2 regions of the Pseudaeromonas pectinilytica genome follow, and region 2 is predicted to be linked to the other one. Evidence: riboswitches for the same ligand, from Rfam matches in the RefSeq annotation. Region 2 holds a riboswitch; the other holds the start of a gene.
What was found. A riboswitch is a leader RNA that binds a small molecule or an ion and turns the genes downstream of it on or off. The one in region 2 is predicted to bind thiamine pyrophosphate.
Positions count from the first base shown of each region.

Region 1: linked by a shared signal. The riboswitch ahead of thiC (phosphomethylpyrimidine synthase ThiC) and the one ahead of thiB (thiamine ABC transporter substrate binding subunit) in region 2 are both predicted to bind thiamine pyrophosphate.

Region 1 is NZ_BAAGVN010000360.1:628-16,847, reverse strand. Features, by position in the region: gene fadD (long-chain-fatty-acid--CoA ligase FadD) at 1-784, opposite strand, end outside; gene ACYVG7_RS19900 (response regulator) at 974-2,977, opposite strand; gene ACYVG7_RS19895 (FIST signal transduction protein) at 2,980-4,086, opposite strand; gene ACYVG7_RS19890 (glycosyltransferase family protein) at 4,431-5,510, shown strand; gene ACYVG7_RS19885 (sigma-54-dependent transcriptional regulator) at 5,535-6,923, opposite strand; gene ACYVG7_RS19880 (ATP-binding protein) at 7,055-7,486, opposite strand; gene ACYVG7_RS19875 (STAS domain-containing protein) at 7,483-7,827, opposite strand; gene thiH (2-iminoacetate synthase ThiH) at 8,055-9,170, opposite strand; gene ACYVG7_RS19865 (thiazole synthase) at 9,180-9,974, opposite strand; gene thiS (sulfur carrier protein ThiS) at 9,977-10,228, opposite strand; gene ACYVG7_RS19855 (HesA/MoeB/ThiF family protein) at 10,225-11,118, opposite strand; gene thiE (thiamine phosphate synthase) at 11,111-12,865, opposite strand; gene thiC (phosphomethylpyrimidine synthase ThiC) at 12,862-14,772, opposite strand; TPP riboswitch at 14,941-15,042, opposite strand; gene ACYVG7_RS19840 (DUF3157 family protein) at 15,224-15,793, shown strand; gene ACYVG7_RS19835 (nuclear transport factor 2-like protein) at 15,892-16,220, opposite strand, start outside.
Region 2 is NZ_BAAGVN010000359.1:40,967-57,186, forward strand. Features, by position in the region: gene purH (bifunctional phosphoribosylaminoimidazolecarboxamide formyltransferase/IMP cyclohydrolase) at 1-611, opposite strand, end outside; gene ACYVG7_RS19725 (esterase-like activity of phytase family protein) at 969-2,441, shown strand; gene ACYVG7_RS19730 (hypothetical protein) at 2,485-3,090, opposite strand; gene parM (plasmid segregation protein ParM domain-containing protein) at 3,095-4,141, opposite strand; gene ACYVG7_RS19740 (PhoH family protein) at 4,554-5,936, shown strand; gene thiQ (thiamine ABC transporter ATP-binding protein) at 5,952-6,758, opposite strand; gene thiP (thiamine/thiamine pyrophosphate ABC transporter permease) at 6,755-8,353, opposite strand; gene thiB (thiamine ABC transporter substrate binding subunit) at 8,373-9,353, opposite strand; TPP riboswitch at 9,416-9,506, opposite strand; gene ACYVG7_RS19760 (PilZ domain-containing protein) at 9,580-9,870, shown strand; gene ACYVG7_RS19765 (transglutaminase domain-containing protein) at 9,834-10,847, opposite strand; gene ACYVG7_RS19770 (ABC transporter ATP-binding protein/permease) at 10,953-12,659, opposite strand; gene ACYVG7_RS19775 (aldo/keto reductase) at 12,875-13,873, opposite strand; gene galM (galactose-1-epimerase) at 13,945-14,982, opposite strand; gene galK (galactokinase) at 14,990-16,147, opposite strand; gene galT (galactose-1-phosphate uridylyltransferase) at 16,155-16,220, opposite strand, start outside.

The DNA.
Region 1 (16,220 bases), on a different contig from region 2:
GCAGTACCGGGCCATACACCCCCAGGCACTGCTCGACATTGGCCAGCATATTGCGATGGGTCAGCATGGCGCCCTTGGCCACCCCGGTCGTGCCACCTGTGTATTGCAAGAAGGCAATATCCCCGGGCTGGATCCGTGGTTTGATATATTGCAAATGCTGGCCCTTATTCAAAGCGCGCTGAAACGAGATGGCATTGGGCAAGTGATACTTGGGAACAAGCTTCTTGATGTATTTGACGACGAAATTCACCAATGTGCCCTTGGCAAACCCGAGATGATCGCCCATGCGAGTCAGGATCACATGCTGCACGCCAGTCTTGAACACCACCTGCTCCAGGGTGTTGGCGAAATTAGATACAATCACGATGGCCTTGGCACCCGAGTCTTTCAGTTGGTGTTCCAACTCTCGGGGGGTATACAAGGGGTTGACGTTCACTACTATGAGGCCGGCACGCAAGACCCCGAACAAGGCTATTGGATACTGCAACAGATTGGGCATCATCAGAGCAACCCGATCCCCTTTCTGCAATTTCAATTTGTGCTGTAGATAGGCGGCAAAAGCTCTGGATTGTTGCTCTAGGCCACGGTACGTCAGAGTCTGCCCCATATTGAGATAGGCCGGCAGATCGCCATATTGTGCGGCAGACGCCTCAAACATCTCCACCAACGAGGGATAGATGTCAGGATTGATCTCGGCCGGAACTCCTGCGGGATAACGCTTCAGCCAAAACTTTTCCACGATGTACTCCTGCTCTTCTTCATCGCCCAGAGGTGAATTAAACACATGTTTAACTCCTGCACTAAGGCTAGTTGTTAATCAGCTGTTAACAAGCAACGCGAGCGAAAATCTCTCGCCGCAAAAAACCGGGAATTTTACTGGGATCTGCCGGTTGGTCGATAAAATTCCGCAGAATTTCCCCAACTTTGCCGCACAAATCCGCACTTGCACGGAATTTCACCAGTCAGGGAACTTTTAGCAGACCGGCTGAAAATGTTGCTGCAGACGAGTAACCGTTTGCTGGATCAGCGGGGTGATATCGCGCAGTAACGGCACGGCCGTCTCGGCGTGTGCGAGCCGACAAGCCGACTCCAACGCAGAGGCGGCATGAAACAAGGCCATAGCACCCAAGGCACCGGCACTGCTCTTGATGGCATGTGCTGGCGCTACGGCCGCCTGCAGATCCATGGCGTTAAGCGCGGAGTCGAGCGCCTTGCCATGCACCCCGACCTCCTGAATAAATAACTCCACCACCTGCAGGAGAACTTGTGGCGTGGTTTCCTGCTGCAAGCCATCGAGTATGCTGAGCTCCAGGATCGGATAGGTGATCCAGAGTGGCGGCGATTCAGGTACTGGGTGAACAGCGAGCGGAGCCGACGCTAACCATCGGCTGACCACTTCCTGCAGTCGTTCCCGTTGCAGCGGCTTGCTCAGATAATCATTCATTCCCGCCGCCAGGCAGCTAGCTCTGTCCTGCGCAAGGGCATGAGCGGTCATCGCCACGATAGGCAGTTGCACATAGTCGGCACCCAACTGACGGATCCGCTGGGTCGCCTCCATACCATCCATTCCCGGCATCGAAATATCCATCAAGACCAGATCGAACATCTGATGTTGCACCGCAGCAATCGCCTGCGCCCCGCTCTCGGCAACGGTCACCTGACAACCCAGTTTTTCTAATAACGCACAGGCCACCATCTGATTGGTCGGACTATCTTCCACCAAGAGAATATTTCCGCCCGCAGTCGGCAGAGGCAGAGACTGGGGTGCAGTCAGAGTGCGAGAGGTCAGCACCGGGAGTACAAACCAAAAACGACTTCCCTCTCCCAGGCAGGAGCTCATCCCCAAGGAGCCCTTCATGCCATCCACTAGCCGAGCCACAATCGCAAGGCCAAGGCCAGTCCCGCCAAAGCGGCGGTTTAGACCAGAATCCAGCTGATGAAACTCCTGAAATAAACCCGCCTGATGCTCCTCGGCGATACCAATTCCGCTATCTTCCACCATGAAACGCAATTGCTGCGCTCCAGGGGCTAGAGGTTCTGGAGTCACGGTGACGCGAATGAAGCCGTGATCGGTAAACTTGAGAGCATTCGATAGCAGATTGTGCAAAATCTGCCGCAGACGGGATGGATCCGTCTCAATCACCTCCGGTAACTGTGGATCCAACTTAAACTCGAAGCTCAATCCCTTCTCGGTTGCCTGTTTGCCATATAAATCTCGCACCCCATCCAGGAGCGAGCCCAAGTGAAAGGGCTCGGGGATGAACTCCAGCTTCCCAGCTTCGATTTTTGAAAAATCCAACACATCATTGACCAATTGCAGTAACGCCTGCCCTCCCGAGCAGATGCCGTTGAGCAGGCGATGCTGGTGATCGCTGAGCTGGGTTTCAGCCAGGAGTTCGGAGAGGTTGAGTACCGCATTGAGGGGGGTCCGGATCTCATGGCTCATGGTAGCCAGAAAATAACTTTTCGCCTTATTCGCCGATTCAGCCTCGTCTCGCGCCTTGGCCATGGCATGTTTGGCAATCCGGAGCGAGTCATATTGCTCGCAGGCCTGGATGGCGAAAGCCAGCTTATCCACCAGCGGGCCGACCTCCATATACAACGGATAGGCAAACGCATTGCTACGCCCTAACAGGAGAATGCCGGTTTCTTTGAGGCGCCAGGCATAGTAAAGATGCTGTTCAGCTTGCTCCATGAGCGGGATGGCAAATGCCTGACCCGAGGTATGCAAGTCGATGGCCTTGGCCATGGCCTGATGCAAACCACGGTTGCGCATAGCCGCATGGGGCAATATGCATTTGGGGGTGAAGAAACCACATTCTCCATCCTGCAAAAGGACGGCCGCCGTACAACAACCCAAACCACGGACAAAGATAGGTAAACACTCCCGCAGCATGTCTCCCAGATCAAGGCTGATGCCAATCGACATCGCGATCTCGTGCAGAACTTCCTGTTCGATCAGACTGGTATTGGCCATGTTCAGAGCAACCCCACAACCGATGTCTTGTTAAACAACTCCAGATAATCTTGACCGCTGTTGGCGATCTCTCCCAAAGTCAGCGCCCCCATCATCGGCAACCCACTCTGACGCACCGCCGCCATTTCTTGTGAAAAATCAGCCCCTAAAAACAGGGAGCGAGAGACACAATTGACAAATAGCATGGCTCCGGGGCTGGCATGACCAAATGATGCCGATGCCAGCTCACTGGCTTGGCGTGCAGCCTGGATCAGCTCTGCAGCTTTACCATGCATCACATGCACATAGGCGCCTCGCCGTACCTCGCCGACACATAACAGGCTGCCGTCAAGACACTGCACCGGATCCCGGATCACCATCTCCTGACCCAGTTTGGCAATACCAAACGGGTAGGCTTTGGCCAGATCACGAAAACTGGATCCCGCGAACGAGGCTCCGGCATGGGACTCAACCACCTGCCGATACACCTCGAACGCCGGTATCCAATCCAGAGAGATAATCCGATTACCATCAGCTTCAGTAACCTTGAAAGCCCCGGAGATCGGTTGCCAACCATGAGCCACCCCAACACCGCTATGACAACGCGCCAGAGCAAGAACAGCCGCATTCTGCAGCACTCCCAATGGCGTTATGACACAAGGAATAGACTCAAAAGATGCGGTTCCACACCCACCGCCAATGTAATTGAGCTCCAATCCATATTGATTGAACAGAGCCGCAATCAGTTTGTTGATCTGACTGGAACAACCGTCAACAAAGGTAAACAGCGTTTCGCGCGCGCCATCATCCAGCGACAGGGCCTCCTGCAAGGAAGCTTCCAGGCTCTCCTGATGCAAATCCTCAAGAACCGCCCAACGAACCTCACAGCTCAGCCCCAGCATCACGGCTCCGGTGCCATACTGCTCGCCTTCCCACATCACAGATGGAAATATGCCCCCAAAAATCGGCTTGTTGGCATGCTTGAGCAACGGCTCTAGGGACGAAACCGGGAATGTATTCCCGGAGGCGACCATGAGCAAAATACCATTCACATCCGACCTGGCTAGCAGGCTGCGAAGATGGTGCTCTATGTCGGCTAAAGAATCTTCAGCTACACACGCGATCTGCATAACCACTCCTTGCACTGACTCATTCATAGCCTCAGATCATCCCCATGTGGACTAACTCATGCCCATGTTATTGTTTCACCCATAGTCGACAATCCCGCCACTAAACCTTGTCATTTTTCAGACAGGATCACATCTGGCCGCAGGATTTGATGAGCACACCCCAATCTGCGATTCGCGATCTGTCACTGCAATTTGCAATTTGCAGCGGCGTCCACTCCGCCACTCTTGCATCCGAAATCGTTATCCCTCTGAAATATAACTATTAATTTCACCATTCCATCTTGGCATCATTCCTGCCTAACCCTGTCTACCCCGCTTCATCACTAGCGGGATTGGGGGCACATATGAAACAAAAACGAGATCTGATTATTATCGCTACCGATTGGCTCAGTTGCCCAGCTTCCAGCCGGGAGCTGTTTTTACGCCTAGCCAAGAATCGCAAGGTATTATGGGTTGCAACCCGTGCCGGATCCGAGACTGCACCATCCCCCATCTACCATCTGAATCTTCGCTCGCCATTCGGCAGCGACATCTCTTGGTTGCAGGGGCTGCGTCAATTCTGGCTGGCGAAGCAAATTCGCGATACTCAGCACTACCTGAACATGCATGCCCCTGTGTTGGTATTTTTAAATCCGGATGCCAACCGTCTGGCAGAAAATCTGGGGATTCAATCGATCGTCTATTATCGGGATGAATACTCGCTCCCCCAGCCGGATGACGATTCGGCGCAGTGGCTTGAAACGCAACTGATAGCCAAAGCCAGTCTGCTGATTGCCCCCTCCCGGCAACAGGCGGCCAAGTTACCCGCCTACAAGACGGTGTTGCTAGATCATGAAAACAAGACCTCCTGGCAATCTCGTCCTCGTGACCTGCCCAAGGGACGCCCCATCATCGGTTTTCATGGCCCCTTGTCGGAACAACTGGACTGGGAATTACTGGAAAGCGCCGCTAAACGCCGTCCCGACTGGTATTGGGTGTTGATCGGCCCCCGTCAGAGTCCGCAACTGGATCGCCTGTTGCAGCAACGTAACGTGTTCTGGCTCGGAGAAAAGAGTGTCGAACAGTTGCCAGCTTATCTGCAACACTGGCAAGTCACCTTATTGCCTTACCACAACACAGCAGAAATTTGCCAATGTCCTCCCTTGCAACTGGAGTGGGCCTTGCGCAGTGATACTCCTTTAGTCGTGACGGCTCATTTTAAGGGGCTTCCGTGTTTCAAACCCTTGCTCAGCCGGATCAATACCATGCATGAGCTGTGCGAATTACTCCCTATAGTCGGAGGGCCGCCACCCCATCCTTCGCATGCCCCGGTGATGCCGCCTATTGGCTCGGGTCTGGAACAAAGGCGCAGCTCACCCCCAGGATCTTGTACGAAACATTGGGACGCCGATGAATTGGGCTTGCTCCTCGATAGCATGCAATGACAAGGGCTGATTGCCCTCGTCCGGTTAATGCTCCTCTGACTCCCATGCCAGTCGTTTGCGATAGATGGTCGAGGGACTCAACTCCAGCAGGCTAGCAGCCTGGGGGATGTTGCCCCCGCATTGGTTAATCGCATGTTCGATAGTCTCTTTTTCCACCAACCACATGGGGCGGATCGGTGAGTCTGCGACGGGTAACTCAGCGGGAGCTTCCCGTGTGAAACGCTCACTGGGGATCCATTGATTCAAGGGTGGCGGTAGCATGCCCGGTTGCACCACATCCCCTTCATGCAACACGACAATATTGCGCACCACATTCTGCAACTGTCGAACATTGCCCGGCCACGCATAGCCGAGCAGTATGGATTCAGCTTCATGACTAAAACCGGTGAAGTGCTTGCCCTCTTCGGCAGAAAACTGGCGGAGAAATTGCCGAGCAATCTGTAACACATCCTCACCCCGCTCCCGCAACGGTGGTAGCACCACCGGGATCACGTGCAAACGATAGTAGAGATCTTCACGAAAACGTCCGGCTTGCACCTCGACCAGGGGATCCCGATTGGTCGCACACACAAAGCGCACGTTCACAGTATCCAGCTTGCTACCACCAACCCGCTGATAACTCCCGGTCTGGATAAACCGCAGCAGCTTGCTTTGCAAATCCAACTCCATCTCGCAAATTTCATCTAGGAACAGGGTCCCGCCGTCCGCACGCGCCGCGGCCCCCAGCCGATCGGCGAGCGCACCGGTAAATGCCCCTTTCACATGACCGAAGATTTCGCTTTCGATCAGATCCCGCGGAATAGCGGCACAATTGAGCACCACCAGCGGCTGATCGCGGCGCGGGCTGAGCTTATGCAGAGTTTCGGCACACACCTCTTTACCGGTGCCGCTTTCCCCGGTGATAAAGACAGTGGCTTTACTCGGGGCCGCGCTTTCCAGCATATGGTAGACCCCTTGCATGGGCAGGGAGCCGCCTATAAAGCCACCGAACTCATTCCGGTCATAGTTGGCGCGATAGGTCTCGACCAGATAGGTGAGTTGCTGGTGGCGGGCCGCGTTACGCGCCGTGGTGCAGAGTCGTTTGCCATCAAATGGCTTGGTGAGAAAATCAAAGGCGCCCTGACGCATGGCATCGACCGCGATATCTACCGAGCCATGGGCTGTCACCATCACCACGGTACAGGGAATATGCCGTTCATTGATAAAGCGCAGTATCTCCATCCCCGAGATATCCGGCAGTTCCAGATCCAGCAGTACCACCTGGGGCAACTGTTTTTCCAGTTGCTCGAGAACCGGTAGTCCCTGAGCAAAATGCACCACATCAAACGGTTCACTGCGCAGATAATCCTGATACAGCAAGGCGAGTGTCAGGCTGTCTTCAACCAAAAAAATCAGGGGACGAGAAGAGGTCACGACGATGCTCCGGTCAACAGGTTGCTCTATTGGGTCTAACAGAGAGTAGGAGCAACAACAAGCAAGAGCCGCGTCTTATTCTGCTTGTGTTAATGGGATCATAGTTGGCCGTGACCTCGCCAACCGTTGTTTCATGCGGCCAGTGGCAAGCTGTAGCGATTGGTACCCACCGCGCGTTGATAGCGTAATGCCGGAAGAGTGACCCTCAGCAACGCCAAGCCATAGCCCGAGACTCGCAGCCTCGTACCCTGATGCCAGGTTCGGTAGGCCAGATGAGCGTGCCTGATGGGATCAAAGGCGCCACCGTCATCTTCCAACTCCAACCAGATGACCTTGTGTTGCCGGCACAGGACGAGATGCATTCGATGGGCTGATGGCTTGGCGTGGCGCACTACGTTGGTCATCAGCTCGCTGATGCCCAGCAGTAACTGTTGCTGGCAGTCAGGCGCCATGCCCAGAGTCACCAGCATAGTCGCCAACTCCTGGCGCAAAAAACGGATCCCCTGGAGTGTCGCGCAACCGTGGCACTGCCAGATGAGCTGCGCATCAGGATACACGCTCATACGGTACCATCCGTTATCCCCTGCTGATAATCGGTCACCGAGCCATAGCAGGGCACACTGCGGTCGATATGCAGCAGTCGCAGCAGCTCTCTGGGTTGCCCGGGTTTACACACCAGATGCAGATAACAACCGGCGTTGAGCAATCGTTTGTAGAGAAACACCAAGGCTCCGATGCCGGATGAATCAATGAAGTGCACTTGGCTCATATCGACCAGCACCTCTTCCGCGCATCCCGGCATGCGTTCCAGGATCGGCGTTAACTCTTCACAGGCCAGAGCATCAAAGTCCCCTTCCAGAGTCAGGACTTGAGTCGACTCCAAAAAGGACAGCTGGTTTTTCATGATGAACCTCCACGAGTACGCAGTCAGTCTGCGCTTTGCTTGCCAACTCCTGAGGCTATCGCAAAGGTCATGCCAGGCCCCAAAGAGCTGTTTCGGGGAATATTGATCCCCAAAAAGCCTCCGGAGAGGCTTTTTGCTGTGCAAATTGCAACACCAGGACCCTCGAGCTGCATTTTGCAACGTCAGAGCACTAAACGTCAGAGCACTAAACGTCAGAGCGCTATGAGTTATCGACTCCAGTCCCGCGCACTGGCTTCACGCCAGATCACCTCCAAGCCAGCATCGCGAATCGAACGGGCCACTCGCTGGGCAGGACGCTCGTCATGAATGGCAAATTGCTCCAACTCTTGTTGAGGGCGAACATACCCCCCCGGTTGGGTACTGGAGCCCGCGCTGACGCTGGTGATCCCCAACGGGATCACGCCATCACGAAACTCAGCCGACTCCCGGGTCGAGAGCGAGAGCTCCAACTCGGGATCCAGCAACCGCCAGGCGCAGATCAGTTGCACCAGTTGCCGATCGCTCATCGGATGTCCCGGATTGAAACCGCCGGTACAGGGACGCAATCGGGGAAACGACATCGAGTAGCGGCTGGTCCAGTAGCGTTTGCGCAGATACTCCAGATGATGGGCCAGCATCAAGGAGTCGGTGCGCCAATCAGCAAGCCCGAGCAGGGCGCCCAGCCCGATCTTGTCGATGCCAGCCGCACCGAGGCGATCCGGAGTCTCCATCCGCCAGCGCATATCCTGCTTCTTGCCCCGCAGGTGATGCTCGGCGTAGGTGGCTTGATGGTAGGTCTCCTGATACACCATGACCGCATCCAGTCCCAATTCAATCAGCTCTTGATACTCCTCCGTGGCCAGCGGTTGAACTTCCATCATCAGGTAGCTGACATAGGGTTTGACGACCGGCAACATGCGCCGGAAATAGTCCATGCCGCCCTTGGTCTCATGCTCGCCGGTGACCAGCAGTAGATTCTGATAGCCCATCTGCTGGATCACCGTGCATTCGGCACGAACTTCCTCCTCATCCAGGACTTTGCGCTTGAGTTTATTGCTCATGGAAAAACCGCAATAACTGCAGTCATTGGCGCATAGATTGGTCAAATAGAGCGGCAAATACATGCTGACGCCCTGTCCGAAGCGCTGCCGCGTCAATCGCTCCGCCTCGGCCGCCATCTGCGGCAAAAAAGGCTCGGCAGCAACCGAGATCAGCGCGGCAAAATCGGCTAGATCCCGGCGCTCGCGATACAAGGCCCGCTCGACATCCGCCGGGGTTGATTCCGTGATGGCCTGCTGCAACCCTGTCCAATCCAGCTGTTGCCAGATATCGTAAAAGCTCATCGCCACTCCTCAGCTTAAGGAAGCCAGAAAACTACTCAATGGGCTGGATGCCTCGGCCACCACGCGCCTCGACGCCAGACCCGCCTCATAGGCCAACCTTCCGGCCTCGACTGCTAGACGAAACGCCTGCGCCATCTGCTGCGGCTGGCTGGCGACGGCAATCGCGGTATTGACCAGGACCGCATCCGCCCCCAGCTCCATGGCCTCGGCCGCATGGGAAGGAGCCCCAATGCCAGCATCAACCACCACCGGAACGCCAGATTGTTCGATGATAATTTTCAGCATCTCCCGGGTGCTGAGCCCCTGATTTGAGCCAATCGCTGCCCCGAGTGGCATCACAGCCGCACACCCCACCGCCTCCAGATGCTTGCACAACACGGGATCCGCGCTGCAGTAAGGCAACACCACAAAGCCATCGGCCACCAGTTGCTCGGCGGCTTGCAGAGTGGCAAGGGGATCGGGCATCAGGTAGCGCGCATCGGGATGGATCTCCAGCTTCACCCAATTCGTCCCGAGGGCTTCACGGGCCAGATGGGCGGCATAGACAGCCTCTTTTGCCGTTCTGGCTCCGGAGGTGTTCGGCAGCAGATGTACCCCCAGTTGCGTCAAGGGCGCCAGGATCTGCTCGTCCTGTCTCTCCAGTTGAACCCGGCGCAAGGCCATGGTCACCAGCTCAGAGCCGGATGCAGCAATGGCGCTCGACATCATCTGTGCCGAGGCAAACTTACCCGTCCCGGTGAAGAGCCGGGAGCCGAATCGTCGACCGGCAATAATCAGCGGTGTTGTCCTTGATTGATCAGTCATGGTTAGCCTCCTGCGATCGCTTGGAACAGTTCAACCTCATCCTCTGGCGCAACAAGCCGTTGCGCCCAGGTTGAACGCGGTACCACCTGTTGCCCGATGGCAACGGCCACCCCCCCACGTATTGACGCGGTACAACTGCCGTCTGATTGCGCCGCCTCGGGTATTGGGGTGATATAACCCTCCTGCCGCAGTAACGTTTCCAGCGTCAGTTCCGGTTGCCAAACCCGAGGTTGGCCATTCAATACAAAGTTCATCGGCGGTACTCCATCGATTCTGTGGCTATCGGCATTGCATGGTTCTTCTTGGTGGGAGGATTCGGTGACCGACAGATCGGACAGCAGGGATCGGCCCGCAAGCCGACGCGCTGCCAACGGCCACTGAGGGCATCAATCTGCTGCAGGTGCCCGACTGCCGGGCTCGAAAGGCCGAGCAGGAATTTCATTGCCTCCAGTGCTTGCAGTGCACCGACCATACCGGCAAGCGGCCCGATAATTCCGGCACTCTGACAGTTCAAGATGGGCTCCTCCTGCAATGGATACAGGCAGTGGTAACAACCAGGATCATGCTCGTTTGCCGAGATGGCACTCGCGCGATAATCGAACAACAGCAAGGAGCCTTGCCAACCCGAGACGGCGGCACTGAGCAGCGGGATCTGCAGCTCAACGCAGCAGCGGTTGAGTAACTGGCGCGTGACCATGTTATCGGAGCAGTCCAGTACCAGATCGACGGCTTGACCATCTGGTTGTAACAGCTGCTTGCCATTTGACTCAGCAAAAGCGGTAACGGCATAACATCTGATATTCGGATTAAGCTGTGCCAGACGCTTGCGGGCAGCATTGCGTTTGGGTTGCTGCAGATCGGCAGAGGTATAGAGGATCTGGCGCTGCAGATTGCTTGTCGCCACCACATCATCATCACTCAGCCAGAGCTGGCCCACGCCACCTGCGGCCAAATAGAGGGCCGCCGGTGAGCCCAATCCCCCCAGCCCGATGATCAGCACCCGGGCTTGCCCCAGGCGTTGTTGCCCGGGCTCGCCAATTTCTGGCAGCAACATCTGCCGACCGTAGCGGCGCCAACTCATCTCATCCTGCGCTGCGAAAGGCTCTGCCGCTTGCGGCGTCCCCATCGGCGATTGCTTAGTCATGACAAGCCTCCGCGGAGCCATGGATGTGCTCTTGCTGCAGGGGCTGGTCAGGATAGCTGGCTTGTGCAGCAGTTGGTGTGGCGACGACATAGGACACAACAGCATCAGACAGAGCGGTATCCGGCGACAGAGTATCCCCTGCCCCCACCTGTGCCAGCAAGGCGCGAGTCACCGCGTGCGGATCGGCGGCCTCGGTGATCGCCGTGACCAAGGCCACTGAGCCGACGCCTGCCGCAAGTACAGACGCCACCCGAGCTTGACTGATACCGCCAATCGCCACCGTAGGAATATCCGACAAAAGCTCCGCGTAGCGGCTGAGCCGCAGCAGCCCCTGGGGTGCCGAGGGCATCTGCTTAGTGGTTGTGGGGAAAATATGGCCTAGCGCGATGTAGGAAGGGCGCAGAGCCAGGACACAGGCGATTTCATGGTAGCCATGGGTTGAGAGCCCTAACCGTAGTCCGGCACGCTGAATAGCCGCCAGATCGGCCTGTAGCAGATCCTCCTGCCCCAGATGCACGCCATAGGCACCATGCCGAATGGCCAGTTGCCAATAGTCGTTGATAAACACCTGGGCCTGATACTGCTGGCCCAAGGCGATAGCCTCCTGGATCTCCTGCTCCAATCGAGGATGGTGCGGATCCTTGATGCGCAGTTGCACGGTACGCACGCCCCAGGCCAATAATTTTTCGATCCAGACCGCTGAATCCACCACCGGATAGAGCCCTAGCCGACGCGGACATGGTGCAAATGACTCGGCCGGTAACCTGGCAATCGATGCCTCCGTCGCTGCAAAACCGAGCGGCGATACACCGCATAGTCCTAATGTTCGGGACAAGGCACTGCCCGGCAGCACTAACTGCGGAAAATACTCTCGTGTCGCAGGCCAGCCGAGATGGGCAATCGGCCCAGGCCCCTGCCCGATACCCTGGGCTGCTGCTAGCCCTTGTTGCACATAGGCGCGGGCCAGGGTGACGGCATCCACCAGCTTATAGCCCTGGGCCACCAGCGCGGCAATCGCCGAGGCGTAGCAACAGCCGGTTCCGTGCCCATGCCGGGTGTCCAGCCGTGGCAGCGCCAGCCAGAAGCTCTGCTGCTCATCGCAGAAATAATCCAGACACCAATCCCCTTGCCAGCTGGCATGCCCCCCTTTGACCAGCACCGCCTTGAGACCGCGGCGACGCAGTTGCTGCGCCGCGTCCACCAACTGCTGGGGCGACGAGATGGCAACGCCGGTCAAGCGCTCTAGCTCAGGCTGGTTGGGGGTGAGCAAATCCAGCTGCGCAAACAGCATATCCACGCTCTGAAGCAAGTCCGGGCTCGCCATGGCCTGGCCCACACTGGCGATGGCCACCGGATCATAAACCACGAACGGAGTCTTGCCGGATGTCACGTTCTGGGACGAGGTTGAGTCAACCTTGCTGGCTCGCCAATGTGCCAATCGCTTGGCAAGAACCTCCAGATGCAGGCGCGTGGGCAACAAACCAATCTTGATGCCATCGGCCGGTAGATCGGCCTCCAACGCATCGAGCTGACTGACAAAGGTTTGCATCAACACGGCGTCCACCCCGACCACCCGAGTGGAATTTTGTGCCGTGATGGCCGTAATCACCGAGCAGCCATGAACCCCCAATTGATGGCAGGTCAGCAGATCGGCCTGGATACCGGCACCCCCGCCGGAATCCGAGCCCGCAATGCTCCAGACGATCGGCCGCGGGCTCACCGGATAAGTCTCATGTGGCTTGCTCATACCTGTACCTCTGGCCCGCTTACTGGCTGAGACTGATACAGTTCGGCGCCCTGTTCACGAAACCGCGAGGCCTGTTCGGCCATGCCCGCTTGTTGCTGCTGTGCCAATTTGGCGGCTTCCAGATCCCGCACTTCCTGACTGATCTTCATCGAGCAGAATTTAGGGCCACACATGGAGCAAAAATGCGCGACCTTACCGGACTCTTGCGGCAAGTCCGCATCGTGATAGGCGCGCGCCGTCTCTGGATCCAGGGCCAGATTAAACTGATCCTCCCAACGAAACTCGAAACGCGCCTTGGACATGGCATCGTCCCGCAGGCGGGCCCCAGGGTGACCCTTGGCCAAGTCGGCGGCATGGGCGGCAATCTTGTAAGCAATCAGGCCTTGTTTGACATCCTCCTTGTTCGGCAATCCCAGGTGCTCTTTGGGCGTCACATAACAGAGCATGGCGCAGCCGAACCAGCCAATCATGGCGGCACCAATTCCGGAGGTGAAATGATCATACCCAGGGGCGATATCGGTGGTCAGCGGTCCCAGGGTATAAAATGGCGCACCGTGACAATGCTTGAGCTGCTCATCCATGTTCTCCTTGATGAGATGCATGGGCACATGACCCGGCCCTTCGATCATCACCTGAACGTCATATTCCCAAGCAATTTGGGTCAACTCCCCCAGAGTTCTGAGCTCGGAAAATTGCGCCTCATCGTTGGCATCCGCAATGGAGCCTGGCCGCAAGCCATCGCCCAGCGAGAGCGCCACATCGTACTGGGCACAGATGGCGCAGATCTCGCGGAAATGCTGATACAGGAAATTTTCCTGGTGATGGGCCAGACACCATTTGGCAACGATAGAGCCGCCCCGGGAGACGATCCCGGTAACCCGCTTGGCCGTCATCGGCACATAGGCCAGCAGCAGACCGGCGTGAATGGTGAAATAATCCACGCCCTGTTCGGCCTGTTCGATCAGGGTATCCCGCATCACCGCCCAACTGAGGTGTTCGGCGATGCCGTTGACCTTTTCCAGCGCCTGATACATGGGGACTGTGCCTATCGGCACCGGGCTATTGCGCAGTATCCATTCCCGGGTCTGATGGATATGACGCCCAGTGGACAAGTCCATCACGGTATCCGCGCCCCAGCGAGTGGACCAGACCAGTTTCTCCACCTCCTCCTCGATGGAGGAGCTCACTGCCGAATTGCCGATATTGGCGTTGATCTTGACCAGAAAATTGCGGCCAATGATCATGGGCTCGGCCTCAGGATGATTGATGTTAGCCGGAATAATGGCGCGCCCGGCCGCGACCTCGGCACGCACAAATTCGGCAGTGATCCCCTGCTCGCCAGCTGCCAGCTGTCGCTGATTTTCCCGCAGCGCAATAAACTCCATCTCCGGGGTGATGATGCCGGCTCGGGCATAATGTAACTGGGTGACACAAGCCCCCGCTCGTCCCCGGCGCAGGTCAGTTCGCCGTTGCATCACCGGAACCTGAGGCGCCAGGTTGTCTTGTTGTATCCGGGTGTAATCCGAGGTGGGTTGCGGGATGATCTCGGTATCCTGACGCTCGGCAATCCACGCTGCTCGCAGTGCCGGTAGACCCCGAGTCACATCGATGGGCTGCTCCGGATCACCATAGGCGCCCGCGGTGTCGTAGATCAACACGGGGGCATTGGGCTCATAGCGCGGCGCATCGGATGAACCACCCACCAGCGATGACGCAAGGTGGATGCGTCGCATCGGCACGCGAATATCAGCGCGCGATCCCGGCAGATAGATCCGATCCGAATTGGGGAATGTCTGACCCACTAATTGGGTAATGTAATAATGTGCCTGTTCCCGTCGGACGCGACGTGAAGGCGATGGAGAGCTGGTAGGCTCGGAAGATATAGCTCTAGAGATAGAGGTCGACATAGCAAAATTCACCTTATGAAAAGAGGGCGTGATTTGCTTGTCTGGAGTCGTGTTGGCTGGGAGTAACAATCTGTGGTGTGCAGATTTCAACCGCGGTACAGCCGGTTGCGGCAGGGAGTTATTCTGCTTGCATCCGGACATTCTGGATCACAAGAAGGCGGGAAACTCTGATGCCTTACCCTTGTATCCCTTCGCAGGTTCTAGCCTGATCAGGTTCAACGGATCCCGAATTAACGGTCTCAGCCCAGTGGGGCACTCCGACAAGATGGGCTCGAGTATGCCGTGACTGGATCAACCGACACAAGTCGGATCAGCAAGTTTTTTGCCGTTGTCCCCTATCCTCCTGCCGCCGCCCCACCATCACATCGCCATGCGATCCATCGTGGTTTGCCGATCCGCATGCCGATATACTCCCTGCTCAACGACCGTTCGTTCATCCTCAGAGAGTCCTATGAAAGCATCTTGTATCCTGCTGTTATCCTTGCTGACGAGCAGCATCAGCCACGCCGTAGTCCTGTCAGAAACCAAGCTACCGGATGGCCGCCAGATCCAGATCCATGATGATTTCACCTGGAGTTATGTCCTCACCGAGGTGTTCGCCAAATCCGCGCCGGTAACCCAGAGTCCCGGCGCAGCCAGTACGCAGACTCCGTCTGCCGTACTCACCCCGCAAGCCATCGCCGATCCAGCCATGCTCGGCACCATAGCCGCAGATGGCGTCAAATTAACTCTGCAGGATACACAACAAGGTGACGATCAGCTGGGACTGAACATTCAAGTCAGCAACCTAGCCACCGGCAGCGTGGTCAAGATCCTGGGTCGGGTCAGCTTCTACTCCCAACAAGGCCAGTTGCTCGCGCAGCATGAGGTTTCGTTCTGGCAAGCCGAATACCGGCTACCCGATACCTACCTGCGAACCCAGCAGACTCGCCCATTTCGCACGCTTTGGTTACCAATGCCTGACGGGAACCAGGCTCCGCTGATCCGCCTGGAGATAACCCGCATCGAAAGGCGCTCGTGACATAACAGATGCACAATCGCATTTATTACGTTAAATATATCAATGGATGCGACCCGGTGACTATTAGTTCCGGGTCTAACGTGATTAGCAGAAGGCTACTATCGATCTGTACTGATGCAATGTGCGCGCTCGATAGGGGGCAAAACTTCCGCGGCTTGTTGCCCTGAGCGGTAAATCCACTGACTGCGCCAAGGAGGAGCCATGAAGCTCTCTGGCCAATATTCTAGTTGCTTGACGATCTTACCCTTGTGCACCGTACTGAAGGTGATCGCTCTGGCCTGTTGGACACCGTCAGAAATAAATACATTGGTCACCACCTGATCGCCCTGTACCAACAGATTCTCGATCTTGAATTGCCAAGGACCAAACGATGGGTAATGAATATTGATCATCGCGTAATTCCACGCCCCTTGGACGACCTCTCCGG
Region 2 (16,220 bases):
ATGACGCCGTAACTTGGCACCTTGGTACCGAAGTAGTTGGCGATCATGCCATCATAGGCGGCTGTGTGTTCAAACGCGGCGATGGCCAGATCAAACCGGGTGGCGTAGCTCAGGGAGTTGGCGTTGGCATCCATCTCATTGATCACGCGGTCGTAGTCGCGGGCGTTGACCACAATGGTGACATCTTTGTGGTTCTTGGCCGCGGAGCGCACCATGGTCGGGCCTCCGATGTCGATGTTTTCGATGGCATCGGCCAGCGCACAATCCGGATTGGCGACGGTAGCAGCAAAGGGATAGAGATTGACGGCGACCAGATCGATGGGGCTGATGCCATGCTGGCTCATGATGCCGTCATCGATGCCGCGACGGCCGAGGATGCCGCCATGAACCTTAGGGTGCAGTGTCTTGACGCGGCCATCCATCATTTCAGGAAAGCCGGTGTAATCGGAGACTTCGGTTACCGGCAGGCCAGCATCGGCCAGCAGGCGAGCGGTTCCGCCAGTGGAGAGCAGTTCTACGCCACGGGCTTGCAGGGCGCGGGCAAACTCCACAATGCCGGTCTTGTCAGAGACGCTCAGCAGGGCGCGGCGGATCGGTCGAGTGTTTTCCATCTCTTCGTTGTCCTCTAAAGGTTCCAGGGGGAATTTCGCAAAATCTACTCGGAGTGCTGGCACCACCGAAGTGCACAGACCATCAAATGAACTTTGCAGAAATACCCTTGAAGACAAGACCCGGATGCCCATCCGAGTGGGCGCGTATTCTACACAAAAGCGTGATGTAAGGCGATTTTTTTGCGTGGCGCCGGGCCAGTGCTGGCGCGGGTAAAAACGTTTGTCTGTAACGGGTTGAATTGGTTTGGATTCTGCACCGACTTGTCATTCCTCTGCCATCGGGTTGTCACGGAATATTCATCACGGCGCTTTACGCTTGCCCTTCCGGTACTTCAATTCAGCGTTCAGGACTCATGCATGCGCTTTGTAACCTCGAAACACTCTTTTTCCTCCCAGCTGGTCTCTACCCGTCATGGCGGGGTGAAAAAATCGGCAACTCCGGCGTTGCTGGTATCGCTGCTGGTCATCAGTAGCATGGCAACCGGCAGCTTGGTCACAGCGGCGCAAGCCGCTCCCGGGGTACTGGCCAAATTAGCCATCGAGTTACCAGCCGACGGTCACCTGACCTATCAGGGACAAGCGGCCAGTCAATTTCCGGATGGGTTGCCCATCGGGTTGGGCTCCGGATTGAGCTTTGTCGGCAAAACATCCGATGGTGCCCTGCAATTTGTCGCCCTGACCGATCGGGGGCCCAATGCCGATGCGCCGCAATGGACAGCGGAGGGGCAGGCCCGGGAAAGCAAAATTTTTATTCGTCCGGACTTCGTGCCGCAATGGATGACCGTCACGGTCAAGGACGGTAAGGCCAAGGCGAGCCATCCGGTGTTGCTGCACGATGGCAAAGGCTCCATTCATGGTCTGCCGCTGCAGCCAGGAACCGTGGGCGCGACCGGTGAAATGGCCTTGAATGATGCCTTGCTGCCGATTGCTCTGACCGATAGCCGGGGGCTGGATACCGAGGGTCTGGTCTCCGATGGTCAGGGGGGCTTCTGGCTGTGTGATGAATACGGCCCGTTTCTGATCCACGTCGATGGGCAGGGCAAGATCCTCAAGCAGTTTGGACCCGATGCGCAAGCGGGTGAACAACAGGTCGCGGCTGGTTTGCCCTCCGTGTTGGCGTGGCGTCAGCCGAACCGTGGTTTTGAAGGGATAGCGCGTCTGCCATCGGGCAAGATCATCGCAGCCGTGCAAAGCACCCTGGATATCGACGGGAAGACCGCCAAGTCGGCTACCTTTATCCGCCTGCTGGAGTTGGATCCGCAAACCGGCAAAACCCGCATGCTGGCTTATCCGCTGGAATCCGGTTTCTACAAGAAAAACAAGGATGCCAAGATTGGGGATCTGGTGGCGGTTGATGAGCAGACCCTGCTGGTGATCGAGCAGGGCAAGGATAAAGACAAGCAGATGCACAACCGCATCTATCGTCTGGATCTGGCCAAGGCTACGGACTTGAGTGGGCAGTTGATTGCCAACAAGGCGTTGGAGTACGCCGATGCCGATGCACTACAGGCGGCTGGCGTGGTCCCGGTGGGCAAACAGTTGCTGGTGGACTTGCAATCCTTGGGCTGGAGTGCTGAAAAAGCGGAAGGGTTAACCCTGGTCGATGCCAAGACAATCGCCGTGGCCAGCGACAATGATTTCGGCCTCGGAGTCAAGGTGAAGGATAAGGTCGAGGATGCCAAGGATCCCACCGATTACAGCACCGATGGTAGTGGCAAACTTCTGCTGGAAGGCAAGCCGGTCGCCAGCACCCTGAGCCTGAAACCGCTCACCGGTGAGGGCGCCAGCTCCGCCTTGTGGCTGATTAGCCTGGACCAGCCGCTGCGTTGATTCCCGGTACCACTAGCACTGAGCAGGCACAACAGAGGGGCTGTCAAAACAGCCCCTTTTGTTTGATTTTTTTAAACTGTGCGCTCGGCGGCATCAGCTCACTTAAGTCTGTACTCTCGAAGCTCGTACCCTTGCTTTCACTGATCTGAGTCCCCGAGCCCGGAGCGGCGGAACTCTGCGGCTGCCCCTGCAAGCGTTTGAGCTGGCGCGCCTGGTTGTCCGCCAACTGCCGCAATTGTTGCAACTCCTGCTGGACCGCGACGATATGGGCATTTTGCTCGGCCAGCAGCTGTTGCAACTGGGTCAGTTGGGATGGTGAAAACAGTGCTTCTTCGGCGGTACTGGCCTCACTGCCATCGTCACTCAAACCACAGGCATGCAACTGGCGCCAGAAGGCGGTGGCGGTCAGATTTTCGCTGTCCAGTGCCACCGACAGGCTACGGCTGAGTCGAGGGTTGAGCAGATGGATGTAGAGTCCGGCCAGATAGATGTCGCGATGAAACAGCCGAACCACCATCTCCAACGAGGTGCGATCGGTATGGCTGCGCTTTGCCTTGTCGTACCACTCGCGCAGGGCTCCGACCGCAAAGCGATCGGCTTCCGAAGTCTCCGGGTTGAGGTAGAGGGCCAGATTCAGTTTTCTGGCCACCCCATTACTCATCACCCACCTCGAGCAGCACCGGCGAGCTGACCGCGTGGGCGGCTTCATCGGCATGATAGAGGCAGATCTCCCGGGACAGCGCACTCTGCGGGTTATCCAGCAACACGACCCGATCACCGAGCGTGGTATAGGCTGAACGAATGGCATCGGCAATCAGGGAGGCGCCACCGCCGACCAGATAGACACGGTTCGGATTCTTGGCAAACTTCTTGGCCTCATAAGCAACCTGATCCCCTAACTCGCGGATCTTGGTTTCGATCTTGGTCAGGATGCCGGGGATCTTGGCTTCATCGTTGACCACGCTCTGTACGAACGCCATATCGTGACGGCGCTTGATCAGCTCATTGGCCACCAGATAGCTGGAATCGCTGTCGGCGGCGGCCAGCGCTTTGCGCGCCGCATCCGTCACCATAGAGACGCCGATCTCGTTGTTGCCGTAGATGGCCGAGACATCGTCAAACTCGCCGACTACGGCGCCCATATCCAGGGTGGTGCCGCCGCAGTCGATGACCAGGGATTTGGTAAATTCATTGCAGTTGGCGTTCAGCAGATGGGACAGCGCCGCCGGCAGGCTCTCCGGCATGACATCGACATCGACAATCTGGAATAGTTCGCCCTTGTTCAGACTGATGTCGCGCATCAGATTCCGGCGCTTGGCCTCGATCTTGGACTCGTTCTTCTGGCAATCATCCGGGTTGTAATACTCGGTGATCGGCAGGGTGACGACGATATGGACCGGGCAAGGGGTCATGCCGGTCTGCAACAGGGCATGGTGCACGGAGAGCAGATTCAGATCGTCGTACTGGTACTCGATATGGGTGGTGGATAACGCCTTATCCGAGGTGGCGTCATAGGTATATTTGGTGGTGCCTATGGTGTAGTTGAACACCTTCTGTCCCTTGAGTAGAGCGGCGCTTTTCCAGTCTTTGCGGAACGAGTTGGGCGACACTATGGTCTTTAGCGTGCCCTGTTCAATCCAGCTGACTTTGACATTGGTGGAGCCATCATCGATGGCCAGCTTCATGGGGATAACAGACATAAATTCTTCTCGATGAGGTGGCAGACCCAGGCAGGCTTCTGAGCACAGAGCCCGAATAATGTTGGTCGTATTTTATCCCCATGGTTTATTTTGTCGAATAAAATAGCGATGAAATTTGTTTCCGTAGTTGTATGTTCCATGCGGAAGTTTACCTTCCGCATGGAAGTGAGATTTGCTGCTGCAGGCGCGGGCGGCAACCGGTTTTGGCGGGGGACTGTCGGACAAGCCACCGTCCCGAGTGCTTACCGGGAATTAGCGATGAAACGCGAGCGACAACTCAAACTGCGGATGCTGTGTTGCAGCTTTGTGAACGGGGGCGTAGGGTGGAGTCATAGACCTGTCATCTGGTTGTGCTTTAACTGACATGTGTGTGTCATCAACCGGATAACCTAGCCATCCAAGGAGGCTGCCTATGGAGAGCGACGATCGTAAATTATACGTTCTCGATACTAATGTTCTGCTGCACGAACCCCTCGCCATTTACTCCTTTCAAGAACACGACGTCATAGTGCCGATGACGGTGCTCGAAGAGCTCGACAACATCAAGGATCGCCAAAAGGATGTCAGCCGCGAAGCACGGGTGGCGATCCGGACCATGGAAGACGTGTTCCGCGATGCCACACCGGAGCAGATAGCCGAAGGCATCTATCTGGGCAATCGGGTGGGAGAGAACTGTACCGGACGTCTCGCCATCTTTGCCGACCATCATCTGCCGGAAGGGGAGGAAGTCTTCACCAATAAGGAGAATGACAACCGCATCATCAATGCTGCCCTATTTTTGCAGAAGAAGTTTCCTGGCCGCACCGTGGTGCTGGTTACCAAAGATATCAATATGCGGCTCAAGGCCAAAGGGGCCGGGCTCAAGCGGGTTGAAGATTACCGTACCGATCAGCTGATCGATGATATTCGTCTGCTGGCCAAGGGTTTCCAGAAGATCGACGGGCAATTCTGGGATCAGGTGGGTGAATGCGAGAGCATCTCCAGCGGGCGGGATGTATTCCACTGGGTGAATGAGACGCTGGTGAGCAACACCCATATCAATCAGTATCTGATCGATGATTCGGACAGCTTTGCCGGGCGCGTACATGGCCGTGAAGGCGGACGGTTGCAGATCAAGGATATCGGCCGTGAACGCTTGATGGGGCGTCACGCCTGGGGGGTAAACCCGAAGAACATATTCCAGGCCATGGCACTGGATGCCTTGCTGGATCCGACGCTGGATCTGGTGATCCTGACTGGACCGGCCGGGAGCGGCAAGACCTTGCTGGCGATGGCGGCGGCATTGGAGCTGGTGATTGAACGTGGCATCTTCGAGCGCATTATCGTCACCCGCAACACGCCGGAGATTGCCGAGAGCATCGGCTTCTTGCCCGGTACCGAAGAGGAGAAGATGTTGCCCTGGCTGGCGGCGGTGACGGACACTCTGGAGGTGCTGCACAAACACGATGTCAGCAAAGAGAGCTCGCTGCAGTACATCATGGATAAGGCCAACATTCAGTTCAAATCGGTCAACTTCATGCGTGGCCGCAGTCTGCAGAATACCTTCGTGCTGCTCGATGAGTGCCAGAACCTGACGCCGTCCCAGCTCAAGACCATCATCACCCGCTGCGGTGAGGGGACCAAGCTGGTCTGTTCGGGGAACCTGGCGCAGATTGATTCCACCTATCTGAGCCCTGTCACCTCGGGGTTGACCTATATCGTCGAACGCTTCAAGGATTTCGATGGCAGCGCCAACATCTATCTCAACGGTGTGGTGCGTAGTCGACTGGCCTCGTTTGCCGAAGAGAATCTCTAGTCTTATCCCTGCATTTTATTCCTGTGTTGTCGACATGGCCCGCCCCAAATAGCGGGCCATGTCGTTATTGGTTGCATTATCCAGTTCACTGACAGCGCCACAAAAGCGGATCTCTCCCTCTTGCAACAGGGCAATCCGATCGGCGACTTGGCGTGCCTCTTCCGGATGGTGAGAGATCAGCAATATGCCAATCTGTTGCTGATGGGCCAGTTGCTGCACTTCCTTCAACATCTCGTGGCGCAGCGCCGGATCCAGTGCCGAGAAGGGTTCATCCAGCAGCAAGAAGGGCCGTTGCCGCACTAGAGATCGCGCCAGGGCAACCCGTTGTTGTTGCCCGCCGGAGAGCTGGGTGGGCAGACGGGAGAGGAGTTCGCTCAACCCCAGACGCTCGGCTGCCGCATGCACCTGTTGCCACTGCCCGGCACTGAGACGTAAATCAGGGCGCACGCCCAAACCGATATTCTGCTGCACGCTCAGATGGTCGAACAGATTGTGGCTCTGGAACAGAGTGGTGAATGGGCGCTCGGCCGGGGGCAGCGACTGCAAGGGTTGTTGTTGCCAGAGTAGCGCTCCGCTGTCGGCGCTGATAAAGCCGCCGAGCAAGTCGAGCAGGGTACTCTTGCCGGCGCCGCTTGGGCCAACCAGCACCAGTAGCTCGCCGGGGTACAGATCGAAACTGAAGCAGAATCGCTCGCCGTCGCGGCTCAACGCCAGATCCTGACAGTGCAGGGCGAGGTCGGTCGTTTCTTTTGTCGCAGGTTCGGGTGTCGCAGGTTCTGGGGCCGCAACCAGAGCCGGAATAGTCTCGGAGTGTGCGCTCATCGGGGATCTCCAAATCCGCGCTCGACCAGCCACAGCAGACCGGTGCAAAGCAGTAATAATAACAAGGCGGTGGCGGCGGCATCATCCAGCCGATAGCTGCCCAGCTGTTGAAACAGCAACCAGGGCAGGGTCTGTAATTCATCGCTGCCAAACATGGCCACGGCTCCCAGATCCCCCAACGAGAAGATGGCGGCCAGCGCCATGGCGCGACCCAATGCGTCACGTAACAGGGGCCACTCCAGATAGCGCCAGCGACTCCAGCCTTGAAGTCCGAGACTCATGGCCAGACGATCGTAGCGCACGACCGCTTGTTGCAGCGCCGGTTGCAGGGTGCGCACCGTGTAGGGCAAACAGGCGAGACCATTGAGCAACATCACCAGCCAGAACCCCAGGCCGAACACGTCGGCCACCGGCAGCAAGAGGATGAACAGGCCAGTGCTCAGCACTGAGGTCGGGATCAACAGGATCAGCGAGCCTGAGGATTCCAGCAGGGTGGCGGCATGGGGACGGCCAAGCCGTTGCCGCAGATGCCGACTGCTGAACAGTAGCCCCAAACTGAGCGCGCAAGCCAGCAGGCTGGCGCCCAATCCTATTTGCAGCGAGGTGAGCAGTGAGGCCCAGAGTTGGCGTGAGGTCAGCGCCTGCCACAGCTGCGGTTTGAGCCCGGAGCTGACGATGGCCAGCAGCGGTGGGATAAACAGCAGCAGGGCCAGGCTCAACCAGAAGCAATCGACAGCGAGCCCCAACCAGTGCTGGGTATCGGGGCGGCTTGCCCGAAGGGATCTGTGCTGCTGACCCGGCGTTGGTGCGGCCAACTGGTGGTGGAGAGCCAGCGCCGCACCACACAACAGCAGGTGCCAGAGCGCCAGTTGGGCGGCAGTATCCAGCTCGAAATCAAAGCGCAGCGCCTGGTAGACGGCGACCTCCAGGGTGGTAGCGCCCGGGCCGCCACCCAGAGCCATCACGGTAGTGAAGCTGGAAAAGCAGAGCACAAAGATCAGGCTGGCCAGTGGTGCCAGCTGTCCGCGCAGGGCGGGCCACTCCAGCAATCGCCATAGGGCACCCGATTTCATGCCCAACTGGCTGGCCAAACGCCAGTTCTCGGCGGGCACAGCCTCAAGGGCAAACAGCAACCAGCGCGCCGCCAGTGGCATGTTGAAGAACAGATGGGCCAGCAAAATGCCGCCGAGCCCATACAGATAGGAGCCGGTCTGGATGCCGGCACTCGCCAGCAGTCGTGGCAGCCACCCCTGTTGGCCATGCACGGCGACCAGCCCGAACAGGGCTATGATGACCGGCAAGACCAGGGATATACCGAACAGCCGCAATAGCAGACCGCGCCCTGGAAAGTGGCGCCGGTGCAGGGCTCGCGCCACCGGAATCGCCAAGCCCAGACTCAACAGGGTGGAGAGTCCGGCCTGCAGCACACTGAACTGCACCACATGCCGCAGGTAGGCATCCTGCCATAAGGGGGCCGCACCGAGCCCCCCCTCATGCAGCAAGGCCAACAAGGGGCCTAGCCCGCAGACGCCTAGCAGTAGCAATGCCACGGCGCCGGATAACCACCAGGCTTTATGGACTAGGGGTGGATTCATGCTGCTCGACCGGAAACCATTACTGACTCACGGCGCCGCGCCACTCTTGCAGCCAGGCTTTGCGGCCCGTTGCGATCTCGGCTTCGGTGAAGTTCAGCGTCTTGGCCGGGGTTTCGTTCTGGTTGAAGCCAGCAGGCAAGGCGACCTTGGTCACCGGGTACATCCAGTTGCCGGTCGGGATCAGGCTCTGGAACTCATCACTGAGCATGAATTTCATAAAGCGGGCGGCGAGTTCCGGCTGATGGGCACTCTTGAGCTGGGCGGCAACCTCCACCTGGCGATAGTGGCCCTCTTCGAACAGGGCAGCATGATAGTTCTGCTTCTGTTCGGCCAGACGATGGTAGGCCGGCGAGGTGGTATAGGAGAGCACCAGATCCGCTTCGCCCTTGAGGAACATGCCGTAGGCTTCGCTCCAGCCCTTGGTGACGGTGACCGTCTTCTTGGCCAGTTGTTGCCAGTACGCTGCGGCCTGCTCACCCTGAGTCTGCTTGACCCACAACAGCAAGCCCTGGCCTGGGGTGCTGGTGCGCGGATCTTCATAGATGATCTTCAGATCGGGGCGGCTGGCCAGCTCGTTCAGGCTCTTGGGCGGATTTTTCAATTTGTCGCCATCGTAGACGAAGGCAAAGTAGCCATAGTCAAACGGCAGAAAGGTGTCGTCTTGCCAGCCGCCGGGAAGTGCGAGCGGAGTCATATCAACTTGATGCGGGGCAAACAGCTGGCTGCGACGGGCTTCGGGCAGCATGGATTCATCCATGCCGATGACCAGGTCCGCTTTTGTGTGCTTCCCCTCTAATTTCAGCCGGTTAAGTATCGCCACGCCGTCTTCGAGTGGCACAAAATTGATCTGGCAACCACACTGTTTTTCGAAGGCTTGTTTGATTTTCGGGCCAGGACCCCAATCCGAAGCAAAAGAGTCATAGGTATAGATGGTCAGCGGTTCGCTGGCCATGACGGTGGTAGTAGCGAGCAGGGTGGAGAGTAAGAGTAGAGAGCGCACGTCGAGACTCCTTGTGATGTGTGTCGGCAGGCGTCCCATCTGCGCCTCTCCGTGAGGAGGGTTGCGATGTCGTCTCAAATTCCTCCGCCAGTGTTACCTGGATCAGGTTCGCGGGTATGATCTCAGCGGACGCCCGCACCCCGTTTGAAAACGGCCTCATTCTATTAACGTTTTGTGAACAATACCAGCCAAAGGCGGCTGATGGTGTCAATAAGGAGGCTCTGTGCTGACAGACCATAGTAAGGAAAGACGAACATTCATGCGCATGGTGGTTGATGCGCCGGTGACAGTCATCCATGGCGGCCGTCGGTTGGCCGGGATCTGTCGTGATCTCAGTGCCAATGGCATGTCCATCGAGGTGGAGGAGGACGGGATCCGCGAAGGGGACGAACTGCTGGTCAGTCTGGCGACCAGCAGCAATTTGCTGCCGCCGTTCCAGGCGCAAGCCCGGGTGATCCGGGCGACCCCCCATGAGCCGATTTACCGGCTCGGTGTCGAGTTTGTCTCGGTGGCCTGAACCGGCTCGGCCATGTAGCGGCCGGTCTTGATATAGAGTCGACTCTGCTCGCCGATCTGTCCGGCCGGTAATTCGGCCGGACCCGTAGGTTCCAGCAATAACAGTGCATAGCCCCCAGCGACCAGCGTCTCGTCCTGGCCTTGGGCTGGCAGTGCTATGCCCAGCAGGGCATGGTCGGGTACAAACAGTAGCACCTGGGGGATCTCGGGTTTCAGGTAGCGCCACAGGCTGGCGAGCAGCGCCACCTTGCTGTCGCAGTCGCCGCTATTATTTTCCAACACCTGCCTGGGCAGGAGATAACCGGTCCCTCGTTGTCCGCCGCTGCTTTGCAGACGGTCGTAGGGAATGGACTGCACAAACGCCAGCAGATAGTTCAGCAACTGCCGCGGCTCGACCTGTTCGCCGCCGGCGGCTTGTAATAAAGCCTCCGCCACATCCCCCAGCTCACTGCTGCTGGTATCTATGATGCGGACATGATCCGGTTTGATACCTGCCTGTCCGAGCGGATCCTGGGTGGCGATCAGATAGTTCTCCTTGAGCAGGTTATCGAACTCTGTTTTCTCTTCTTTCGCCAGCCACTGCTGTACCTCGGCCAACTGGGCCGGATCAGGGGTATGAATGGCCAGACTCCAGGGATCCTGGCGTTTCAGTTCGAAACGCACCTCGGGCCACTGCTGGCGGGCACTGCGCAGTAACCGGGTGTAGAGGGTGCGGCGCGCCGCATCGGGACGCCAGGCACTAAAAAAGCGCAACTCGCTCTGCTCTGGCAAGGTCAGGCTAAGGCTCTGTGTCTCTTTACTCTGCGGCTCCTGAGTCTGCGCTGCTCCTTGTGCCCTGCTGGCGGGTGGTTGCCAGCGATAGTTCAGCGTCAGGCCATCGCGGCTGAAACTCAGTTGTCGGGCTTCACTGGCGAGGCTGGTCAACAGGGTGAGCAGCAGGCAAAGGGTAACACCGTAGGTGCGGGGTGCTGCATTCAAGCCGGAGTCTCCTGGTTCATCAAACCTTCTGGGTCAACCAATAAGGAAGCTGACTCAGCGTCAGCTTCCACGGGTTATGACAGGCCTGCCATCCTAGTGAACGTCTCAGGCCAATTGCCAGTGACCGCCCTCTTGCCAGCGGAGCAGACGGCTATGGAACGGCTGCAAGGTGCTGCGATGGCCGACACTCACCAGAATGGTCTGGGGCAGTTGGGCCTTGAGCAGGGCATAGAGAGTTGCTTCGCTGCTTTCATCCAGTGCCGAGCTGGCCTCATCCATAAACAGCAGGGCCGGTTTGACCAGCAAGGCGCGGGCAAAGGCGATGCGCTGCTGCTCACCGACACTCAGGATATGGGACCACAGCGCCTCGTCATCCAGCCGCGCCGCCATGTTGGCGAGGCCCACCTGCTCCAGCAGCGGCAGCAGTACCTCGTTACTTTGCGGTGCAAGCGGGTAACACAGGGCTTCCCGCAGGGTACCCAGCGGCAGGTAGGGGCGTTGACTCAAAAACAGCACGGTACCTTGTGCCGGGTAATCGACGCTGCCTTGAGCAAAGGGCCACAAGCCCGCCAGGGTGCGCAGCAGGGTGGACTTGCCACAGCCGGATGGGCCTTGGATCAGCAGGGACTCCCCCGGGTTCAGCTGCCAGTTAGCGGCCTGCATCAGGGCGCCGTTCAGCGGGTGGTTGACGGCCAGATCATGCAGTCGCAGCTGCTCACCCACACGTTCGGGCTGGATACTCGGCAAACTCTGGGTATGAGCCAGTCCTTGCTGGAAGCTGGATAGACGATCCACCACCGCCTTCCACTCCGCCAATCCAACGAAGTTATTGATCAGCGTGGACAGTGAATCTTGCACGCGGCCAAACGCGGATGAAATCTGGATCAGCCCACCGAGTTGGATCACTTTAGCAAAGTAGCTGGGGGCACCGACAATAAAGGGGAAGATGACGGCTGCCTGGTTGTAACCAAAGGTGAAAAAGCCCAATTTTTTTTGTCGGCGCATCAGTTGGAAGTAGTTGCCAACCACATGACTGAAGCGGCCACCCAGCAGTTTGCCTTCTTCTTCCTCACCTTTGTACAGGGCTATGGACTCGGCATTTTCCCGCAACCGAATGAGGGAGAAACGGAAATCGGCCTCATACATTTGTTGATTGAAGTTCAGCTTCACCAGCGGACGACCAATCACGAAGGTTAAAAAGGTACCCATGATGGCGTATGCCAGCGTCATCCAGACCATATAGCCTTGCGGAAGATGAATAGCATGGCCGAGTAGTTGAAAATCCAGCGGCGTGGAGAGCGTCCACAACACGGTGACGAAGGTGACCAGCATGGCTAAATCGGTCAGTATGCCCAGGGACAATCCCAGAGTATTGGCAACGAACAGACTGATATCCTCGGCGATCCGTTGATCCGGGTTATCGGTCTTGGTATCCGTGAGTTGCAAGCGATAGTAGTTGGCTTTGTCCAGCCAGGTTTCCATGATGTGGTCGGTCAGCCAGCGTCGCCAATTGATGCTGAGCATTTGCCGAAAGTAGGAGAGGTACACCGAGACCACCACGTGCAGGGTCGCCAGACCACAAAACAGCAGCAAGGATTTTTGGAATCCGGGCAGATCGTAGTTCTGCATCGAGTTATAGAAGTCGTTGTACCAACTGTTAAATGCTTTGGCGAGATAGACGCTGCCACCCGTCAGAACCAGGATGAGCAACAACAGAACCCAGCCTTTACGCCCCTCTTTCGACACCCAATAGGGCTTGAGTAGACGCCAGAAATTGGGCCACAGGTGTTTGACCGGTGGATTTGCACTCATAAACCAACACTCCCTATAAAAACCAGTCATCGCAACAGGATGGCACTCGTCGGCCACTGCGGCTGATTGTGACCGAGCCGGTGGCGACAAATCAATGAATGGACGATAAACCGCTCGTGATTCAGCGATTTATGGGGGCTGAGCCCTGATTGCGTGAGTGAGGGATGGCAAGCCGGAACCGCAAGCGCGGCTCCGGCCGGATGTTCGAGCGGGCGTCAGGCGCTCAGCAGTTGTTCGATACGCGCCAGGGTGTCGGCATCCAGTGCGGGCCCTTGCACGGCGGCGACTGCATCATCAATCTGGCTGATTCGGCTGGCACCAATCAGTGCCGAGGTGACGGCGGGATCCCGCAGGACCCACTGCAAGGCCATCTGCGACAGCTTCTGACCGCGTTGCTGAGCAATCGTATTGAGCTGTTGCAGCAAGGCTAGACGCTCGGGGGTAATCTGCTCCGGTTTCAGGAAGGGACTGGCGCTGGCAGCCCGTGAATCGGCCGGTATGCCATTGAGATAGCGGTCGCTGAGCAGGCCGCCCGCCAATGGCGAGAAGGCGATACAGCCCATGCCGGCTGCGCTGCAGGCCGGTAAGGTCTGTGGCTCTATGCTGCGTTCGAGCATGGAGTACTTCAGCTGGTTGATGAGGCACGGGGTGCCCAGATCGCGCAGCAAGGCGGCGGCACGACTGGCGAGCTCGGCCGGATAGTTGGAGAGGCCGACATACAGCGCCTTGCCCTGGCGTACCATCAGCGCCAGGGCCGCCATGGTCTCTTCCAGCGGCGTATTGGGGTCAGGTCTGTGGTGATAGAAGATATCGAAGTAGTCGAGCCTGGTGCGCTTGAGGCTCTGATGCAGGCTGGCAAACAGATACTTGCTGGAGCCGCCATCGCCATAGGGACCATCCCACATCACGTAACCCGCCTTGCTGGAGATGATGAGCTCATCCCGATAGGGCAGGAAATCCTGCAGCAGCAGGGTGCCGAACATGGACTCGGCACTGCCGGGCGGCGGGCCGTAGTTATTGGCCAGATCGAAATGGGTAATGCCCTGATCGAAGGCGCGCCGCAGCAGCGCGCGACAGGACTCCTCGCTGTTGACGCCGCCAAAGTTGTGCCACAGACCCAGGGCGATGGCGGGCAGATGCAAGCCATGCTGGCCACTGCGACGATAGGGTTGTTGCTGGTAACGCTGATCACAAGCTTGGTAGGGGGAGGTCATGGCAACTCCTGAGCGGGAACAAGCATTAAAAGAAACAGGGCCGGAATCGGCCCTGTGAGCGTGACAGCACCTCAGCTGAATTGATAGCGGATATGGTGCTCAAACGGCTGACCCGGTTCCAGCCAGCAACCGGGTTGCGGCCACTCCGGATGATGGGGGCTATCCGGCAGGAACTGGGGCTCCAGTGCCACACCGGCGTAGTCGCTATATTCGCCTCCATCCCGGCTGGGAGTTCCCGCCAGATAGTTACCCGTATAGAGCTGTAATCCGGGCAAGCTGGTCGCAAGCTGCAGGCTGAGCTGACCATCGGCGGATATCAGCTCGGCGGCGGCCTGATTGCCATTGCTCGGTGTTCTATCCAGCAGATAGCTATGGTCGTAGCCCTTGGCCCCTTGCTGCTGCTCATCCGCCAGAAAATCAGCGTCTAGCCGCTTGGGCTGATTGAAATTGAACGAGGTGCCATCGACCAGCGCCAGAGGGCCGAGCGGGATGCCGTTGCCATCGGTGGGCACCATAAAGCCAGCCCGCAGACGCAGTGTGTGCTGACGGACATCGCTCTTGGTGCCATCCAGATTGAAGTAGGCATGGTTGGTCAGATTGACCGGCGTCAGGGTGTCGGTATGGGCCCGCATCTGGAGGGTGACGCTGTTGTCCTCACCCAGACGATAGCTCACTTCCACCGTCAGCTCACCCGGAAAACCCTGATCCCCTGCGGCGGAGATCAAACCGAAGCGCACCTGTTGCGCTGATTGTTCCAGCACCTGCCAACGCAGCTTGTCGAATCCTCCCGGGCCGCCATGGAGCTGGTTGCCAGCCTGATTGGTGGCCAGTTGACGATCGCCACCCGGATAGGGCAGGTGTCCACGGGCAATCCGGTTGGCGTAGCGGCCGATCATGGCACCGAGATAGGCTTGCTGGTGGCGGTAATCTTCGGGTTGCGCGCAGCCGAGCAACACTTCCCGACGTTCACCCGAGGCGAGGGGAACCTGGCAGGAGAGCCAGGTTGCGCCCCAATCCATCAGGGTGATCTGCATACCATTGCCATTTTCCAGACGGATGAGCCGGGGCTCATCCGCATAGCTGCTTGCTGGGCAGGGTTGAGTGTTCATCGGGACCTCAAATGCTACCGGCACCAGCCGAAGGTTGGCAGATATAGATGGTCGGTTGCAGGCCAGTGGCTTGCGGATAGCGCTCTTCGATCACGGCGCAGACCGAGGCGGTCATGGCCGAAGGTACCAGGGCCACGATGCAACCGCCGAAGCCGCCACCGGTCATCCGCACACCACCCTGGGTGCCCAGCTGTTCCTTGATCAGGTTCACCAGGGTATCGATAGGCGGCACGGTAATGGCGAAATCATCGCGCATTGAGGCATGGGATTCGGCCATCAGCACCGCCATCCGGGTCAGATCACCGCGGGCCAGTACATCGGCCGCTTCCAGCGTGCGGGCATTTTCGGTGATGACATGACGGGCACGTTGGGCAACCACAGGATCCAGCTCATGAGCACGCTCTTCAAACTGGGCCAGGGTCAGATCCCGCAGCGCTTTGACGCCGAAGTGAGCCGCGGCTGCTTCGCACTGTTGGCGACGGGTGTTGTACTCGCTATCCACCAGACCGCGACGAACGTTGGAGTTGACGATCACCACATCCACACCGGCGGGCATGGCCACGGCGCGGGTTTCCAGGCTGCGGCAGTCGATGAGCAGGGCATGACCGGCTTGACCCAAGGCGGAGATAAATTGGTCCATGATGCCGCAGTTACAGCCGACAAACTGGTTCTCGGCTTGCTGGCCATTCAGGGCGATATCGGCCTGGCTGATCTCCAGATGGTTCAGAGCCTTGAAGGCTTGACCGACGGCGACTTCCAGGGAGGCGGAAGAGCTCAGACCGGCGCCTTGCGGCACGTTACCGGTGATCACCAGATCGGCGCCGCCCAGGGAAAAGCCACGCTCTTGCAGGTATTTGACCACACCGCGCACATAGTTGGCCCACAGGTACTCCGGATGCGGCTCGATAGGGCCGCTCAGGTCAAATTCGTCCTGCTGGTTCTGATAGTCGGCTGCTACCACACGCACCATAGAGCCCTGACGGGGGGATGCGCTGATCACGGTCTGGTAGTCGATGGCGCACGGCAGTACGAAACCATCGTTGTAGTCGGTGTGTTCACCGATCAGGTTTACCCGGCCCGGGGCCTGGATATCCAGGCTTGGCATATAGCCGAACACCTGCTGAAACACGGACTGGGTCATCTGCTGTAGGGACTGGATACTCATGGCAACCTCAAATTTGTTCACGGAAATGGATATCGCTGACGGCGCGCAGGCGCTCGGCGGCTTGTTCGGCGGT